One region of the Pedococcus bigeumensis genome, then DNA from elsewhere that is predicted to be linked to it. Evidence: riboswitches for the same ligand, from Rfam matches in the RefSeq annotation. Region 1 holds a riboswitch; the other holds the start of a gene.
The links. Region 1 has a riboswitch for cobalamin ahead of ABD262_RS16235 (prenyltransferase/squalene oxidase repeat-containing protein). Riboswitches for the same ligand answer to the same signal wherever they lie in the genome.
Positions count from the first base shown of each region.

Region 2: another riboswitch for cobalamin. It lies ahead of ABD262_RS06160 (ribonucleoside-diphosphate reductase subunit alpha); the one in region 1 lies ahead of ABD262_RS16235 (prenyltransferase/squalene oxidase repeat-containing protein).

Region 1 covers NZ_BAAAQS010000005.1:111,145-120,593, reverse strand. The annotation lists gene ABD262_RS16255 (ECF transporter S component) at 1-42, opposite strand, end outside; gene ABD262_RS16250 (ABC transporter ATP-binding protein) at 42-1,715, opposite strand; gene ABD262_RS16245 (energy-coupling factor transporter transmembrane component T) at 1,712-2,803, opposite strand; gene ABD262_RS16240 (hypothetical protein) at 2,809-3,660, opposite strand; gene ABD262_RS16235 (prenyltransferase/squalene oxidase repeat-containing protein) at 3,660-4,925, opposite strand; gene ABD262_RS16230 (hypothetical protein) at 4,909-5,352, shown strand; cobalamin riboswitch at 5,401-5,526, opposite strand; gene ileS (isoleucine--tRNA ligase) at 5,906-9,253, shown strand; gene ABD262_RS16220 (bifunctional folylpolyglutamate synthase/dihydrofolate synthase) at 9,343-9,449, shown strand, end outside.
Region 2 covers NZ_BAAAQS010000001.1:1,279,681-1,289,129, reverse strand. The annotation lists gene ABD262_RS06165 (ribonucleotide-diphosphate reductase subunit beta) at 1-554, opposite strand, end outside; gene ABD262_RS06160 (ribonucleoside-diphosphate reductase subunit alpha) at 551-2,968, opposite strand; cobalamin riboswitch at 3,104-3,354, opposite strand; gene ABD262_RS06155 (DUF4185 domain-containing protein) at 3,422-4,639, shown strand; gene ABD262_RS06150 (nuclear transport factor 2 family protein) at 4,718-5,152, shown strand; gene ABD262_RS06145 (cupin domain-containing protein) at 5,145-5,486, shown strand; gene ABD262_RS06140 (DNA glycosylase AlkZ-like family protein) at 5,483-6,601, opposite strand; gene ABD262_RS06135 (TraR/DksA family transcriptional regulator) at 6,769-7,167, shown strand; gene ABD262_RS06130 (dihydrofolate reductase family protein) at 7,265-7,903, shown strand; gene ABD262_RS06125 (MerR family transcriptional regulator) at 7,949-8,713, opposite strand; gene ABD262_RS06120 (ABC transporter permease) at 8,732-9,449, opposite strand, start outside.

The DNA of each region.
Region 1 (9,449 bases):
GGAGCGAGGTCGCAACGCGATGGCGCGGGTCGGGGTGTCCATCACCGCGCCCCGAGGCTCGTGGCGGCGCCCAGCACCTGGTCGAGGCGCAGGAGCCTCGCCGGGGCGAGCACCTTGGCCACCTGCGGTGCGAAGGCGGGGGAGTCGCAGAGGATGTCGGTGGCTGGTCCGTCGGCGACGACCTTCCCCTCGGCCAGCACCACGACCCGGTCGGCCACGGTGGCGGCGAACTCGACGTCATGGGTCGCCACGGCCAGCGCGGTCCCGCCCGCGGCGAGGTCGCGCAACAGGTCGGCCAGCGCGGCCTTCCCGGGGTAGTCCAGCCCTCGGGTCGGCTCGTCGAGCAGCAGCGCCCCCGGAGATGCGGAGAGCTGGATCGCCAGCACGAGGGCCAGCTGTTGCCCCTCCGACAGGTCGCGGGGGTGGCGCTCGTCGGGTATGCCCGGCGCGAGCCGGTCGAGCGTCGCGCGCGTGGCCCCCGGAGCCGCTCCCGACTCGTGGTCCGCCTGGCGGCACTCGGCCTGCACCGAGTCGAGGTAGAGCAGGTCCGGGGCGCTCTGGGGGACCAGGCCGACGTGGCCGCGCCGGGCACGGGGTGCCTCGGCGGCGGGGTCGACCCGGGCTCCGGTGGCGGTGACGAGCGCGACCGACCCGCCGCTGCGGCTGCCGCTGCCGTGCAGTGCCCAGAGCAGCGACGACTTGCCGGAACCGTTGCGGCCCATGACGACTGCGACCTCGCCGTCGCGCAGGGCCAGGTCGACCGAGCGCACCGCGGCCACCGTGTCGTGGGTGACCGAGAGGGCCGACGCGAGGAGCCGCGACGGTCCGGGGCCCGGCTCCTGCGTGCCGGGGTCCGAGGTGTCGGCGGGACCCGGCTCGGTGAGCGCGGCTCGCAGCGCGGTGGCCGCGCGGCGGGCGTCCCGGACGGTCAGGGGCAGGGGGTCCCAGCCGGCCCAGCGGCCGAGGTGGACCACCGGCGGGGCCAGGGCAGCGGTGGCCATGACGTCGCTCGGGCGGCCGTCGGTGACCGTGCCGTCGTCGTGCAGCTCGACGACCCGGTCGGCGGCACCGACGATCCGCTCCAGCCGGTGCTCCGACAGCAGGACGGTCAGGCCGAGGTCGTGGACGAGCCGCGAGAGCGTCGCGAGCACCTCCTCGGCGCCGGTCGGGTCGAGGGCGGAGGTGGGTTCGTCGAGGACCAGGAGCCGTGGGTTGGCGGTGAGCACCGACCCGATCGCCACCCGCTGCTGCTGCCCGCCCGACAGGTCGCGCAGGGGCGCGTCGCGCAGGTCGGCGATACCGAGCAGGTCGAGCACCTCCTCCACCCTGCGGCGCATGGCAGCCGGGTCGAGGGCCAGCTGCTCGAGCGTGTAGGCGAGCTCCTCCTCCACGGTGTCCGTGACGAACCCCGCCAGCGGGTCCTGGCGGACGACTCCGACCACGCCCGCAAGGTCGCGGGGCCGGTGGGTGCGGGTGTCGCGGCCGAAGACCGACACGCGACCCGAGAGGTGGCCACCGGTGAAGTGGGGCACGGTGCCGTTCACGGCGCCGAGCAGGGTCGACTTGCCCGAGCCGGTGCGGCCGGTGACGACGACGAGCTCACCTTCCTGGAGCGTGAACGACGCCGCGCGGATCGCGGGACGCGAGCTCCCGGCATACCGGATGGTGACGCGGTCGAAGACGACCGGGACGTGCGGGTCGACGGAGGCGCTCACGACGGGTCCCCCCGACGGGCGACCGGCGGGTCGGGGGCGACGAACGCCGGCAGGGCCGCCACGAGGATCCCGAGCACGGGGAGCAGGGGCAGCGCAGGGGCGGCCAGCGGCTCGAGGGGCAGGACCAGCGCGCCCGGGGCGCGGGTGGACTGCACGACGACCAGCCCGGCGGCCAGCAGCCCCGAGGCGGCGACGAGCCACTCCGGCAGCGCCCACCGGTCGGGCCGGTAGACCGTGCGCTGCACGCTGTGGCCGCCCACCCGCATGCCGATCGCCGCCAGGACCAACCCGAGGACGAGCATGGGGAGTCCGATGACCGCGGGCGCGGTGCTGTCGAGCAGGCCGTACATCCCGATGGCGGCGCCCAGCAGGCCGGTGAGGGTCAGCGCGGCGGTGACCCGCCTCGTCGTCGGCGACTGCTCGGTGCGGCGGCCGTACCCCCGTGAGTCCATCGCCGAGGCGAGCGACAACGAGCGGTCGAGGGTGTCCTGGAGGACGGGCAGCGCCACCCGTGCGACCGACCGGATCCCGGAGCCGCCCTCGCCACGCAGCACCCGCGCACGCCGGACCCGCTGGACGCTCTCGGCCAGCTGGGGCGCGACGGTCACCGAGATGACGACGGCGGTGCCGACCTCGTGCAGGGCGCTGGGGAGGGCGCGCAGGAGGCGCTTGGGGTTGGCGAGGGCGTTGGCCGCGCCGACGCAGGCGATCAGGCTGGCCAGCCGCAGCCCTTCGACCGCCGCGGCCAGCAGGCCCTCGAGGTAGAGCGGGCCGAGGAGGGTGATGCCGGGCAGCTCGACGCTGGGCAGCGTGTAGAGCCTCGTGCTGCCGACCTTGTAGCCCACCGCGACGTGGAGCAGGACCCGCAGGACGATGATGACGAGCCCGAGCGCGAGGTAGAGGCGGAAGGCCCGTGCCCAGGGGGAGCTGCCGCGCTTGGCCGCGACCACCAGGCTCGCGACGGTCACCGCGAGCAGGAGGAGCAGGGGGTTGCTGGTGCGCGAGCAGGCCACGGCCAGCCCGATCGCCCACACCCACCAGGCGACCGGGTGGAGGTGACGGGACAGCGGGGGGCCGGCCGTGCGCACGACCCTCAGCCCGTGGCCCGGCGACGGATCGCGAGGTATGCCGCGCCGGCGCCGACCAGCCCGACCAGGCCGAGCCCGGCGAGCAGGGTGGTGGGCGAGCCCGAGTCGGTCGAGTCCGCCCGGGCGCCTGCAGCGCTCGCACCGTCGCCGGTCGGGTCGGTCGGTGCCGTCGCGCCCGTGGTGGTGGCACCGCTCGCCGTGGTGGTCGTGCTGCGGGGTGGCGAGGGCTTCGTGCCGGGTGTGGGGGCCGAACCGGTCCCCACACCGGTGCCGGCTGCGGGCGTCGACCCGGTCGAGGAGCCCGGGCTGCCGGGTCGTGCAGGGGTCGTGGCCGCGGGCTTCGGCTTCGGCGTGGGTGCCGGCGGGCGGCTCGACGAGGAGGACGGGCTGGGCTTCGGGGACGGCTTGGGCGCGACCGCGGCGGGAGGAGGGCTGCTGGGAGCCCCGCCGGAGCCGAACGCGAACCCGATGACGGTGCCGGGCGCGGGGTTGTAGTCGGCAACCCCCGAGCTGCTGTAGGTCCACGAACCGCCGCGGGTGGCGTGGAAGAAGGCCCAGTAGGCGTTGGCGGGCGGCATCCGCTGGCAGGACTGGTCGGCGGGCACGCTGTTGATCTTGCAGACCACCGTGCCGGGGTACTGGGCCGGGCTCACGACCGAGGCGACCTTCGTGAGCACCCGCATGGCGGAGGTGTCGTCCGCGGCGCAGAGCGTGCTGCTGCTCGAGCCGTAGTCGACCACTACAGTCACACCGGTCGAGCCGCTGCAGGCCGCCGCCTGGGCGGCCCCGCCCGGGAGGGCGAGGCCGCCGGCGACGACGAGACCGGCAACGGCGACGAACCGCGCGACCAGCCGCATCAGACGTGCACGCCCTTGCGCCGTGCCAGCACGATCGCGGTCGCACCGGCCAGCAGCAGCAGCGCGCCGAGCAGGGTCAGCGCAGCCACGTTGCTGCCGGTGAAGGCCAGCGCTCCGGGCGTGGCCGACGCGGGGTCGGCCGGGTCGTCGGCACCCGTGCCGGGGGTGGCGGAGGTGCTCGTGGAGGACGCGGGCGACATGGTGGTCGTCGTGCTGGCGGGGCAGTCGAGGGCCGGCGCGATGGCCGACGCCCCGTCGGCGGTGACGGTCAGCAGCGAGCCCCCGGCCAGGCCGAGGGTGGCCTGGGGCGTGGCGCGCAGCGCGCGGTCGATCGCGGCCGTGGTCTTCGGCGCGGTCTTGAGCGTCGCGTAGTCCGCCGCGGTGAAGGCGATGCCGCCACGGAGGCCGGTCGCGAACGAGCAGTCGAGCTGGAGACCCGCCAGGAAGTCCTGGGCGCTCGCGAGCTCGACGTCGAGGCCACCGGCGGCGAAGGCCTGGGCTGCGACGCCCGCCGTGTTGGCGTTGTACTGGCCGTCGTCGTTGCGGAACCCGCCGTTGGGCGCCTGGTGCGACGAGAGCCACGCCAGGGCGTCGGCGGTCGCGGGGTCGTCGGCGCCCAGGAGGCCGACGAGGGCCTGGGCCGCGAACGCGGTGGCGTCCGCGTCACTGGAGCAGGGGGCGCCGGCGACATCGAGGTTGCCGCGGAAACCGCCGTCGCCGCACTGCTGGTCGAGGAGGTAGTCGCCAGCCGCATCCGGGACCGAGCCCGTGGCGCGCCCGAGGGCGATGAGGTCGAGGACCTGCCCGATGGTGTTGGAGTAGTCGCCGAAGTTCGACTTGTCGGAGAAGCGTCCGTCGACGGTCATCAGGCCCTCGAGGCGGGCGACGAGGTCCTGGCCGCCGAAGTCGGTGGGGTCACCGCCCTGGGCGACGACGCCGAGCACGAGCTTGCCCAGGGGGCCGGCGTAGGTCTCGGCGGTGGGGGAGCCGGCCGGGTCGGGGTAGCCCACGTAGTCGTCGACGTGCGCCGCGAGGTAGTCGGTCGTGGCGTCGGCCTGGTCGAGGCCGGCGCCGGCACCGTCCAGCGCGAGGACGGCGTCGACGGTGTTGCCGCCGTCGAAGTAGTCCGAGGCGGGGTAGTTGTAGTGGTCCTGTCGCGTGGCGAGGGTGCGCACGATGAAACCCGCGGCGTGGGCTGCCTGGTCGGAGCTGTCATCCGGCACGAGGGCGGCGCGCAGGGAGGAGCCGGTGCCGAACGGCCGCACGTCCTTCGTGGCGGTCGACAGCTTCGCCTTCGCCTTCGACGTGGTGGTCGGCGGCTTCGTCGTCGCCGTCGTCGTCGAGGGGGTCGTCGTGCTGGACGCGCTGGCGGAGGTCGTGGGGGACGTCGTGGCCGTCGACGTCGTGGCCGGCCCGGTGGAGGTCGTGGCTGTGGAGGTCGACGTCGTGGTGGTCGACGGCGTGGTGGTTGCTGGCGTGGTGGTCGACGGCGTGGTGGAGCTCGTGGTCGAACCGGTGGTCGTGACCGGCGTGGGCTCGGTCGTGCCGGCGAACGCCGCGCCGGGGACGACCAGCGAACCGGCCAGGGCCAGGGCTAGCGCAGCTGCCGGACGGGCGCTGCGGAGAGTGCGGTGCATGGTGCCTCTTCAATGCGAACGGTGTCGCGACGGGTGCACCGGCACCAGAACGTGAAAGACCCCCGGCGTCGCTGGAGCGACATCGGGGGGCGGCCTCGGACTTGGTGTCCGGGCTCCGCCCCGCGTACCTCGACGGAAATGGAGCCGCTTCGCGATCCAGGTGTTCCGGCTTGCCGCGGTTCAAGCGGCCTACGGTTGCGGGTCAGCGCCGGCATCTGACCGGCTTCCCCTGGTGTCGCGTCGTGGTGTCGCCTTGCGGTCGGTGACCTCAGGGCAACGCCGCTCACCCTACACCGCACCCGGTGGTCCGCCCGCCGTGCGAGCGTGCCCTTCGTCACGCATGGCTAGACTGGGCGGCACAGGCGTCGAACCGGCCATCACCGGGGAGCCTCCGGAAGAACGGCAGGGCGCGCCCGCGGCATACGCGGGCCACCAGGCTCACTAGAACCGGACGGGTGGGTCCGTCACAACCTTCGGCAAGAGCGGTCGTGTGCCGCGTGCGTCAGCACGCGGGGCACGGCAAGCGAGGTGGCACCGCGGTGCCGTCGGGAAACCCGGCGACGTCGTCCTCGTGTGAAGACACGAGTGATGTGAGGACCGCCGACACCATGACCTATCCCAAGGTCTCCAGCGCCACCGTCCCCAGCGACGCCCAGGACACCGTCCCCGGCGTGCCCGCCTCCCCGCGCTTCCCCGAGATCGAGGAGCGCATCCTCAAGTACTGGGACGAGGACGGGACCTTCATCGCGTCGGTGGAGAACCGGTCGGCCGGCACCGACGGCGACAACGAGTTCGTCTTCTACGACGGCCCGCCGTTCGCCAACGGCCTGCCGCACTACGGCCACCTGCTGACCGGCTACGTGAAGGACCTCATCCCGCGCTACCAGACCATGCGCGGTCGCCGGGTCGAGCGACGGTTCGGGTGGGACACGCACGGCCTGCCCGCCGAGCTCGAGGCGATGGCGCAGCTCGGCATCAAGACCAAGGACGAGATCCTCGAGATCGGCATCGAGGAGTTCAACGCCAAGTGCCGCCAGTCGGTGCTGAAGTACACGGGGGAGTGGCGCGAGTACGTCACGCGCCAGGCCCGCTGGGTCGACTTCGACAACGACTACAAGACGTTCAACCCCGACTACATGGAGTCGGTCATCTGGGCGTTCAAGTCGTTGTACGACAAGGGCCTGATCTACGAGGGCTTCCGCGTGCTGCCCTACTGCTGGAACGACCAGACGCCGCTGTCCAACCACGAGCTGCGGATGGACGACGACGTCTACCAGAACCGCCAGGACCCGGCCGTCACGGTGGGCTACCGCCTCTCCACCGGCGAGCTGGCCCTCATCTGGACGACCACCCCGTGGACCCTGCCGTCCAACCTGCTCGTCGTCGTGGGCCCTGACATCGACTACGTCGTCGTCGAGTCGGACTTCACCGGCAGCACGGAGCGCTACGTCGTCGCCGAGGCCCGCCTCTCCGCCTACGCCAAGGACCTCGGCCTCGACGCCGACACGGCTGCCGACCACGTCGTCGAGCGGCTCAAGGGCTCCGACCTCGTCGGGCGCTCCTACACGCCGCCGTTCTCCTACTACCAGGGCCACGAGGGCGCGCACCGGGTCGTCGCAGACGACTACGTGACGACGACCGACGGCACGGGCCTGGTCCACAACGCGGGGGCGTTCGGTGAGGAGGACAAGGTCACGACCGACCGCGAGGGCATCGAGCCGGTCGTGCCGGTCGGCGCCGACGGGCGGTTCATCTTCCCGGTGACCGACTACGAGGGCGTCCAGGTCTTCGACGCCAACGCGTTGATCATCGAGCACCTCAAGGCGCGCACCCGTGGCGAGGGCGAGACGGGTGCGGTCACCGAGGGCACCGTCCTGCTGCGTCGCGAGACCTACGACCACTCCTACCCCCACTGCTGGCGCTGCCGCATGCCACTGATCTACATGGCCGTGTCGAGCTGGTTCGTCGAGGTCACCAAGTTCAAGGACCGGATGCTCGAGCTCAACGAGCAGATCGCCTGGACCCCTGACCACATCAAGAACGGCCAGTTCGGCAAGTGGCTCGAGAACGCCCGTGACTGGTCGATCACCCGCAACCGCTTCTGGGGCAGCCCCGTCCCGGTGTGGCGGTCGGACGACCCGCAGTACCCGCGGATCGACGTGTACGGCTCCTTCGAGGAGATCGAGCGCGACTTCGGACGGCTGCCCCGCAGCTCCGACGGGCAGGTCGACCTGCACCGTCCCTTCGTCGACGAGCTCACCCGGCCCAACCCCGACGACCCCACGGGGCAGTCGACGATGCGCCGCGTCGAGGACGTCCTCGACGTGTGGTTCGACTCCGGCTCGATGAGCTATGCCCAGGTGCACTACCCGTTCGAGAACGCCGAGTGGTTCGAGCACCACTTCCCGGCCGACTTCATCGTCGAGTACATCGGGCAGACCCGCGGCTGGTTCTACATGCTGCACATCCTCTCGACGTCGCTGTTCGACCGCCCTGCCTTCAGCTCGGTGATCTGCCACGGCATCGTGCTCGGCTCCGACGGACAGAAGATGTCGAAGTCGCTGCGCAACTACCCCGACGTGCGCGAGGTGTTCGACCGTGACGGCGCCGACGCGATGCGCTGGTTCCTCATGGGCAGCCCGATCCTGCGTGGTGGCAACCTCATCGTCACCGAGCAGGGCATCCGCGACGGTGTGCGGCAGGTGATCATCCCGCTCTGGAACACCTGGTACTTCTTCTCGTTGTACGCCAACGCTTTTGTGCACGGTGGTGGCAGCGCCGCCGACGGGGCCCAGGGCTACGAGGCGAAGTGGTCGACCGCGTCGACCGACCCGCTCGACCGCTACCTGCTGGCCAAGCTGCGCCAGTTCGTCGAGACGATGACCACCCAGCTCGACGGGTACGAGGTGGCGTCGGCCTGCGAGACGACCCGTGGCTTCCTCGACGTGCTCACCAACTGGTACGTGCGTCGTTCGCGCGAGCGCTTCTGGGACACCGGCAGCACGACGGGCGGGGGAGCCGGCGGCGGGGCCGGGCAGGCCTTCGACACCCTCTACACGGCACTCGAGGTGCTGTGTCGCGTGACCGCGCCGCTGCTCCCGCTGGTGACCGAGGAGATCTGGCGCGGCCTGACCGGTGGTCGGTCCGTGCACCTCACGGACTGGCCCGAGGCCTCCGACCTGCCCGCCGACGATGCCCTCGTGGCGGCGATGGACCGGGTGCGGGACGTCTGCTCCGTGGCGTCGTCCCTGCGCAAGGCCGACGGCCTGCGCACCCGCCTGCCGCTCGGCGACCTCACGGTCGTCGTGGCCGACGCCGCCGCACTCAAGGCCTACGCGCCGATCATCGCCGACGAGGTCAACGTCAAGCAGGTCACCCTCATCGACGAGGGTGACGCGGCCGCGGCCGCCTTCGAGGTCGACCAGCGGCTCACCGTGCACGCACGGGTGGCCGGACCGCGACTCGGCCGCGAGGTGCAGAAGGTCATCCAGGCCTCCAAGGCGGGCGACTGGTCGGTGGACGACCACGGCTCCGTCGTGGCCGGCGGGGTGGAGCTGCTCGAAGGGGAGTTCACCCTGGAGCAGGCCTTCCTCGGGGAGAAGGACGAGCGGCACAGCCGGGCCCTGCTGCCCAACGGCGGTGGCGTCGTCGTCCTGGACACGCTCGTCACGCCCGAGCTCGCGCAGGAAGGGCTGGCTCGCGACATCGTCCGGGCCGTCCAGCAGGCCCGGCGCGACGGCGGGCTCGACGTGTCCGACCGGATCTCGTTGACCGTCACGGGTTCGCAGGCGGTCTGGGAGGCCACGGTCGCCCACCAGGCGCTGATCGTCGAGGAGACGCTGGCCAGCCAGTTCGGGTCTGCGCCGCAGCTCGACGCCCTGCCCGAGCGCGCCGACGTCGTCGGCGCCACGGTCGGTGACGGTGAGCCGGTGCGCATCAAGGTCATGAAGCTCTGAGCTGACGGGCGGGACGAAACGGGCAGCGGTCCTTCGAGACCGCTGCCCCCGTTTCGCGTCGGGGGTGGTCGCTGCGGGAGGATGGGCGCATGCCTGCTCCTGATGCCGCCCAGCGCGAGGCCGCGCACAACCTCGAGGTCATGAAACGGCTCCGTGAGGTCGAGCAGGCCATCGACGGTCGGGCGCCGGAGAGTGA
Region 2 (9,449 bases), on a different contig from region 1:
ATGCACGCCGCGAAGCAGATCACGTTGAGCAGGAAGGCCCGTCGGTGCTCCCTGGTCTCCAGCTCGTCGAGGTCGAACACCGAGTCGATCCACCGGAAGCAGAAGTCGGCCTTGTCCTTGATCGACGGGATGTTGTCGACCGCGGCGAAGGCCTCGTGCCGCTCCTTCTCGTCGGGGACGTAGGTGTCGAGGAGGGTCAGGTAGAACTGCACGTGCACGGCCTCCTCGAACAGCTGCCGGCTCAGGTAGAGCCGACCCTCCGGCGAGTTGATGTGCTGGTAGAGGTTGAGCACCAGGTTGTTGGCCACGATGGTGTCGCCGGTGGCGAAGAACGCCACGAGCCGGCTCACCAGGTGCCGCTCGGCGGCGGTCAACCGCTGCAGGTCCTTGAGGTCGGAGTGCAGGTCGACCTCCTCGACGGTCCAGGTGTTCTTGATGGCGTCGCGGTAGCGCTCGTAGAAGTGCGGGTAGCGCATCGGCCGCAGGGTCAGGTTCATCCCGGGGTCGAGCAGCATCCGGGGCTCGGTGTGGGTCGTGGCGCTGGTGGTGGTCATTCGCAGGCCTCGCAGCTCTCGGGGTTCTCGAGGGAGCACGCGATGGCCGCCTCGTCGGTGACGGTGGGGACAGTGGGGATGGGCGCAGCCACCGAGACGGTGGCCTGCTGGATGCGGGTGGCCGGACGCGACCGCAGGTAGTACGTCGTCTTGAGCCCGGCCTTCCACGCGTAGAGGTACATCGAGCTGAGCTTCCCGATCGTCGGCGAGGCGAGGAAGAGGTTGAGCGACTGGCTCTGGTCGATGTAGGGCTGCCGGGCGGCGGCGAGGTCGATGAGTGACTTCTGCGGGAGCTCCCAGGCCGTGCGGAAGAGCAGCCGGACGTCCTCCGGGATCTGCGCGATGCCCTGCACCGAGCCGTCGCTGCGCTTGATCGCCTCGCGCACCTCCGGGGTCCACAGCCCGCGCCCCTTGAGCTCGCGGACCAGCGCCGTGTTGACCTGGAGGAACTCCCCCGACAGCGTCTCGCGCTTGAAGAGGTTGGACACCTGCGGCTCGATGCACTCGTAGGCACCCGCGATCGACGCGATGGTGGCCGTCGGCGCGATGGCGACGAGCAGCGCGTTGCGGAGCCCGTTGTCCCTGATGGCCTTCCGCACCCGCTCCCAGCGCTCGGTCTGGGTCGGCGTGACGTCCCAGAGGTCGGGCTGCAGGTCACCCCGCGCTGCGCGCGTCTGGTCGTATGCCGGGTGGGCGCCGTGGTCGGCGGCGAGCTGGCTCGAGCGCTCCAGCGCCGAGAGGTAGACCTCCTCGGCGATGCGGGTGGACAGCTCCTCGGCCTCGGCCGAGTCGAAGGGCAGGCGCAGGGCGAACAGCACGTCCTGCAGTCCCATGACCCCCAGGCCCACAGGGCGCCAGCGCGGGTTGGACGCCGCGGACTCCTTGCTCGGGTAGTGGTTGATGTCGATGACGCGGTCGAGGTACGTGACCGCCGTCCGGACGGTCGCTCGAAGCTTCTCCCAGTCGACCGCGTCGCGCCCCGGCGTGAGGTGCTGGGCCAGGTTGACCGAGCCGAGGTTGCAGACCGCGGTCTCGTCGTTGCTGGAGACCTCGATGATCTCGGTGCACAGGTTCGACAGGTGCACCACGGGAGCACCGGCCCGCTGGTCGTCGCTGGTCTGGTTGCAGGTGCGGTTGCTGGCGTCCTTGAACGTCATCCAGCCGTTGCCGGTCTGCGCCAGGGTGCGCATCATCTTGCCGTAGAGCTCACGCGCGCTGACCTGGCGCACGAAGCGCCCGTCCCGCTCCGCGGCGGCATACGCCTCCTCGAAGGCAGGCCCCCAGAGGTCGGGCAGCTCGGGCACCTCGTTCGGGTCGATCAGGCTCCACTGCTCGTCGGCCTCGACGCGCCGCATGAACTCGTCGGGCACCCAGTTGGCGAGGTTGAGGTTGTGCGTGCGACGGGCGTCCTCGCCGGTGTTGTCGCGCAGCTCGAGGAACTCCTCGATGTCGGGGTGCCACGGCTCGAGGTAGACACAGGCGGCTCCCTTGCGGCGACCACCCTGGTTGACCGCCGAGACCGACGAGTCGAGGGTGCGCAGCCACGGGACGATGCCGTTGGAATGGCCGTTCGTGCCGCGGATCAGCGCCCCGCGAGAGCGGACCCGAGACCACGAGATGCCAATGCCACCAGCGAACTTCGAGAGCTTCGCGACCTGTGCGTAGCGGTCGTAGATCGACTCCAGCTCGTCCTGCGGCGAGTCGACGAGGTAGCACGACGACATCTGGGTGTGGCGGGTGCCGGAGTTGAACAGCGTCGGTGAGCTCGGCAGGTAGGCCAGGGACGCCATCAGCCGGTAGAACCCGATCGCCTCCTGGGGCGTGTGCGACAGGCCGCAGGCGACGCGCAGCAGGAAGTACTGCGGGGTCTCCAGCACCATCCGGGTGTCGGGGTGGCGGAGCAGGTAGCGGTCGTAGACGGTGCGCAGGCCGAAGTACTCGAACCGTCGGTCGTTGCCCAGGTCCACGGCGTGGTCGAGCTTGCGGGCGTTGGCCTCCACGAAGGCCGCGGTCTCGTCACCGATCAGCCCCTCGAGGTGGCCGAGCCGCACGGCCTGGCTGAACGACGCGATCTGCTGCCCGCGCACCTCCTTGTCGACGTAGTTCGACAGCAGTCGGGCGGCCAGCCGCGAGTACTCGGGCTCGGTCGCCGTCATCTCCGCGGCGGTCTGGATCGACAACCGGTCGAGCTCGGCGGTCGTCGCCCCGTCGTAGAGCCCGCTGATGGTGCGGGTGGCGATGGCCATCGGGTCGACCTCGGTGAGGTCGTCGCACCAGCGCTCCACCGCCCGGACGATCTTCATGACGTCGACGGGTTCGCTGTCGCCGTTGCGCTTGCGCACCGCCATGCTGGTGCGGCGCGCTGCCTGTTCGGGGGTCCGGGGTTGCTCCACCTCGGTGGTCGTGTCGGTCACAGCTCTCTCCTCGCGAGCGATTCGGTGCCGCGGGTCGAGGAGGTGACGACGACTCAGCCACCACCTCCGGGGACCCGGGTGCGGTCGGCTGCGCCTGTCGTGTGACCCGCCCTCGAGGCCACGACTTCCCGCACACGGCGTGTGCGGTCGCTGGCAGGTCTTCGGACTCGCGGACCTTCGCCTCGGCGACCGGTGAGCCCTGACGGGCCCGGTCGTCGACGCGGTTCCTACTGGCCGTCGCTTCCCACCCGCGTGGTGCGGGCAGTGCTTTGGTGACGGCGGTCGTTTCCGCTTACCGCTGCGGGGCAGTCCCGGATTCGCACCGGGTTCCCTCTTGCCCCGGAGACCGATTGCGCGGCCTCCGGACCAGCGAGAGACACCATATGCGGGTGCTGGGGCGAATCCGCGGCACCACATGTTGGGTGCGCGTGTCGCGTCCCTAGGATTGCCACCATGCGTCGCGCGAGCCCGTCCCGACCCCGGGGCGCAGCGCTCGACAGGGGGCACGGCGCGGTGCTCGGCCCGGTGGTGGCGCGGGTGCTCGGACTGGCCCTCGCGGCGGTCCTGGTGGGCTGCTCCACCGGCCCCGGTAGCGAGCGGGCCCCGAGCCAGGGCGACACGGCATACCCGCGGTTGACGCCGGCGTGCGCGCGGGCGACCGCCACGGGGAAGCCGCCGGTGGTGACCGTCGGCCAGCTCAACCGGATCGTGGCCGGCCTCGACCTCCCCCTGTGGCAGGCCGGTGACATCGGGGCCAGCGCGCGCCTGCCCGACGACCGGATCGTGTGGGTGTTCGGCGACACGGTGCGCGGCGACGGCATCACCCCGCGCATCGTGGCCAACTCCATGCTGGTCACGAGCGGCCTGTGCACCTCGCAGGTCGAGGTGACCGGTCGGGGGCCGGTGATCCCCGACCGGGCCGACGGCGTCGTGCACTGGCCGATGTCCGTGGTGTCGCTGTCCCGGCCCCAGGGTGACGTCCTCGTCGTCGTCTCCGCCCGGATCCGACGCGGCACCTCGGGCGGTCTCGACTTCACCTACCTCGGCAGCAGCGCCACCCTGTTCGACGTCGCGCCCGGGGCCGCCCCCACCCTGCGGCAGCAGCTCGACATCACCCCCGACAGCACCGCAGCAGACCAGGTCAACTGGGGTTCGGCCATGACGGTCAGGGGTGGCTGGCTCTACGTCTACGGCACCCGGCTGCCCAGCAAGGAGTCCTTCGGACGGGCCCTGTATGCCGCCCGCGCACCCATTGCCGACGCGCGCGACCGCGCGACGTGGCAGTTCTGGGACGGGGCCGCCTGGGTGGGCGAGCCGACGCGAGCCGCAGTCATCCTGCCGGCCCGCGGCGGCGTCTCGCAGACGCTGTCGGTGGACGCGCTCGACGGCCGGTTCGTCATCGTCTCCAAACGGGACGGCGACCTCGGCAACACCGTCTACGCCTGGTCGTCCGACTCCCCCGTCGGTCCCTGGACCGCCCGTCGTGGGACGAGGGCGGACTTCCAGGACCCGTCCGGTCAGCTGAAGTACGCGCCGCTGGCCCACCCCGGCATCACCCTGGCCGACGGCCGGCTGCTGATCTCGATCTCCCGCAACACCACCGACTTCAGCAGGTTGCTCACCGACCCCTCGCTGGGCCGGCCGGTCTTCGCCGAGATCGACCGACCCTGACCGCGGGAGCGCTGGCCGCGGGCACGGGCCCACGTGCGGCGCTGGTTCCGAGGTCTCTGGAGGGCTAGGTTGCGAACCATGAGGAGCATGGTGGAGCGCCTCGTCGACGCCCAGAACGCCCACGACGCCGGCCGCTTCGCCGCGCACTTCGCCGAGGGCTACGCCAGCGTCCAGCCGGTCCACCCGGGTCGCGCCTTCCGGGGGCGGGCCCAGGTGCTCGCCAACTGGACGTCCGTCTTCCAGGGCGTGCCCGACTTCCGGGCCGAGCTGCTGGCCTCGTGCACCGACGGCGAGACCGAGTGGGCCGAGGTCGACTGGCAGGGGCACCACGTCGACGGCTCCGGTTTCGCGATGCGCGGGGTCATCGTGCTGGTCGTCCGGGACGACCTGATCGCCGAGGGGCGCCTCTACGTCGAGCCGGTGGACGTCGACGGCGACGACATCGACGCCGCCGTCGAGGAGCTCTACCGGCCGCCGCGCGAGCAACCACCAGGAGAGGCACCCGATGAGTGAGCCAGCGGCCCCGCAGACCAAGGGCGTCGAGGTGCAGCTGCTCGGCACCGTCGACCTCGGTCCGGAGCTGCCCGGCATGGAGGGGCGCCAGCTGCGCATGCGGATGGTGACCATCGAGCCCGGCGGCGTCTTCGGCCCCGTGCACGACCACCGGGGCAGGCCCGGCACGGTCTACGTCCTCCAGGGCGCCATCACCGACCACCGGGACGGCGTCGCCACCGACTACGGACCGGGGCTGGGCTGGCCCGAGGACCACACCACCCTGCACTGGCTCGAGAACCGCGGCTCCGTGCCGGCCGTCGAGATCTCCGTCGACATCGTGGCGTCCGACTAGGCGTCGACCCGGAGTCGCGGGTCGCGGCCCAGCAGGGTGGCGATCCGCGCTGCCTCCGCCTCGAGGGCCCGCTGCGGTCGATTGCCACTGTCCAGCCAGCTCACCGCGAGCTCGTCACCTCGCCGCGCCCAGGTCCCCCGGACCACGCCGCCCTGGATGACCGGGTTGGCCTTGCGGGTCATCAGGTCCCGCAGCGCGGGTGGGGTGACGTGGGCGTCCTTGGTCCCGGCGCCGATGACCCACTGGTCGTGGCCGGGCAGGAAGCGCACGGAGTCGCTCGGCTCGGCCGACTGCAGTGCGTCGACGTCCTCGCGCAGGGCGTGTGCCGCGGTGCCCTCGACGTCGACGGGCACGAGCCGGTCATCCAGCCCGTCGAGCCAGCCGTCGAGCCGCTTGCGGCCCGCGCTCAGGCCGTTGCCCAGCCAGTAGTGGAGGTGCTCGGTCGTCGCTGGACCGTAGCTGCGCAGGTAGGCGGTGATGGCGGCCGGTCCCGCGACGTCGAGGTCCGGGATCCCGGCCCACCGTGGGTTGGTGTCGAGGCGCTGGAACGTCGCCCGCCCGTCGCGCGGCGGCCCGAAGCCCATGTCGCCCTGCCAGGTGAGTGGCTTGATGAGCGTGCCCGCACCATCGTCGAAGACCGGCTTGAGGTGCCGGTATGCCGGACGGCTGGTCACCGCGTCGCCCAGCTGGGCGAGGGTCAGCGGACCAGCGTCGAGCGCCTCGCGCACCGCCGCCCGGAAGTCCGGCCAGTCCTCGGGCTCCAGTCGGTAGTGGTCCACCCAGCTGGGCAGCTCCCACTGTCGCCCCGCAGCCCGGAGGGCCAGGTACACGCCGCCGTCCGCGGCCGAGAGGTAGTGCACGGCACCACGGAACGCGAACGCCTTGACGACCGTGCCGGAGGCCAACGCCGCTGCCAGCTCACCCGGGCGCGACGACGTCCGGCGGGTCCGCACCGCGAGCTCGGCGAGCGACTCGTCCATCGACGGCACGGCACCGAGCCGGCGCACCACCTCGGCCACCGACGCCGACCCCACGGGTTCGAGCAGGTGGCGCTCCAGCCGCCAGGCCAGCGCCTGTCGCCACGAGACACCGAACTCAGCCCTGGGCGCGCTCATGTGCGCAGCCTCGCACGCGTTGCGGACAGAAGGCTGCCGGTTCGGCCGCCGCGCGCCTCCGGGGCAGGTGGGCCACGATGAGTTGGGCAGGCGTCGTCGGTCTGTTGCCGTGCCCGTCCCAAGACCCCACCACCTCGACCGGGAGAAGGCCATGACTGCCGAGCCTCATGCGTGACCACGAGAGCCCCGAGCGCGCTGCCGGAGAGGGAGAGCTCGACCTGGCTGCCGTCGCCGACCGCCTGCGCGCCGAGGGCGACGAGGTGCGGGCTCGGCTGACGAGCATGACGGCCGACCTCGAGGCGCTGATGGCCGCCTCACAGGACTCCAACGCCGACGACGAGCACGACCCCGAGGGGCAGACCATCGCCTACGAGCGCTCCCAGCTGTCGTCGCTCGTCGACGCGGCCCACGCGCAGCTCTCCAGGGTCGAGGCCGCCCTGGCCCGCGTGCGCAGTGGTGGGTACGGCCGCTGCGACGTGTGCGGGCAGCCGATCCCACTTGCGCGCCTCGAGGCGCGGCCGACGGCCCGCACCTGCGTGGCTCATGCCGTGGCCGGGGGAGGATGAGCCGGCCACGGGCGCAGGGCGCATGATGAAGCGCGGCCGGGGCCACCGGCGCCGAGCCGCGACGGGATCGGCCAGCCAGCAACAGAGGAGAACTGCCATGTCACTCACGCGGGTCCACAACCTGTCGATCTCGCTCGACGGCTTCGCCACCGGCGAGCCGCAGTCGCTCGAGGCGCCCTTCGGCCACGCGGGCGAGCGGCTGCACCGGTGGATGTTCGCAACCCGCTACTGGGACGAGGACGGCGGGTCGCTCGGCGTCGACAATGCCTTCGCCGAGCGGCACACACCCGGAGTAGGCGCGGAGATCATGGGCGCCAACAAGTTCGGACCGCCCGGCTGGCAGGACGACCCGGAGTGGAAGGGCTGGTGGGGGCCCAACCCGCCGTTCCACACGCCCACCTTCGTGCTGACCCACCACGCGAAGCCCCCGATGGAGATGGAAGGCGGCACGACGTTCCACTTCCTCGACGCGAGCCCGGCCGAGGCGCTGGCGACGGCTCGCGAGGCAGCCGGCGGCCGGGACGTGCGGATCGGCGGTGGGGCCACCGTGGTCCGCGACTTCCTGCTCGCCGGCCTGGTCGACCACCTGCACCTCGTGCAGGTGCCCATCCTGCTCGGCCGCGGGGTGCGCCTCTGGGACGGACTGGAGGGCCTCGAGGAGTCGTTCGACGTCGAGGCGGTCTCCACCCCCAGCGGCGTCACCCACCTGACGTTCACCCGCAAGGGCACCACCTGAGCGGTGGGGTGTGCCGCGTGGTGCACCACGCCGTACACCTCGCCGTCAGCCAGCCCGTGCCACCCGCTGGATGTTGGTCCACCCGGTCCAGCCGAGCTGCTCGAGCCGGTCGAGGATGCGACGGGCCCCGGGGACGGACGAGAGGAAGACGCCGTCCAGGAGGTCCGCGAGGTCCCCGGGCAGCTTCTCCTCGTCCCACGCCTCGTCGGGCACCTGCTCGAACTGCGCGGCCAGCCGTTCGGCCGCTTGGTCGAGCCGTGGGTCGTCGGCCGACCACTTGGTGATCTCGGCCAGGTCGCGGTAGAGGTCACGCACGTTCGGGTCGTCGAGCTGGCGCTCCTTGGTCTCCATGTAGAACGCCATCCGCTCGGGGATCTGCGCGGCCACGAGGATCCACGCGTCCCGCTCGGCTTCGACCATCTCCTCGGGGACGCCCACGCCGCGTAGCCGGGTGAGGTAGGCCACCGCCTCGGGCGGCAGCGCCAGGCTGTCCCCCGCGGCCAGCCTGGCGATCCGCTCCCGGTGCTGCTGGCGCTCGCGGATCTCGGCACGCAGGCGGCGGTCGACCTCGGCGACCGCCGCCGCGAACTCCGCCTCGTCGGCGACGAGCAGCTCGCGCACCCTCGAGAGCGGTACCCCCGCGTCGGCGAGGGTGCGGATCCTGACGAGCTCGACCACGGACGCCGCGTCGTAGCGCCGGTAGCCGGAGTGGTCGCGCTCGGGCTCGGGCAGCAGGCCCTTGGCGTGGTAGTGCCGGACCGCGCGCACCGTCACCCCGGCATACGACGCGAGCTGGCTGATCGTGAGCATGGCACCCATCCTCGCGGGTCAGGCCACCTTGGCGCGGTAGGTGCGCATCGCCAGCGCGTAGGCCACGACGAGCAGCCCGACGCACCAGGCCAGGGCCAGCCAGCCGTCGTCGCCCGGGGGCTGACTGGCGAAGAGCGCGCGGATGGTGTTGACGATCGAGGTCACCGGCTGGTGCTCCGCGAACCAGCGCACCGGACCGGGCATGCCGGCCGTGGGCACGAAGGCCGAGCTGATGAACGGCAGGAAGATCAACGGGTAGGAGAACCCGCTCACGCCATCCACCGACTTCGCGGTGAGACCGGGGATCACGGCCAGCCAGGTCAGGGCCAGCGTGAACAACACCATGATGCCCAGCACCGCGAGCCAGGCGAGCACCCCTGCACCGGAACGGAATCCCATCACCAGGGCGACCAGGACGACGAGCACGAGCGCCGTCAGGTTCGCGACGACCGAGGTCAGCACGTGGCTCCACAGCAGGGCCGAACGAGCGATCGGCATCGACTGGAAGCGCTCGAAGATGCCCTCCGAGACGTCGGTGAACAGCCGGAACGCGGTGTAGGCGATGCCTGACGCCACGGTGATGAGCAGGATGCCCGGGAGCAGGTAGTCGACGTAGTCGGCGCCGCCGACGTCGATGGCGCTGCCGAAGACGTAGACGAACAGCAGCAGCATGGCGATCGGCGTGACCGCGGTGGTGATGATCGTGTCGGGGCTGCGCAGGATGTGCCGCAGGGAG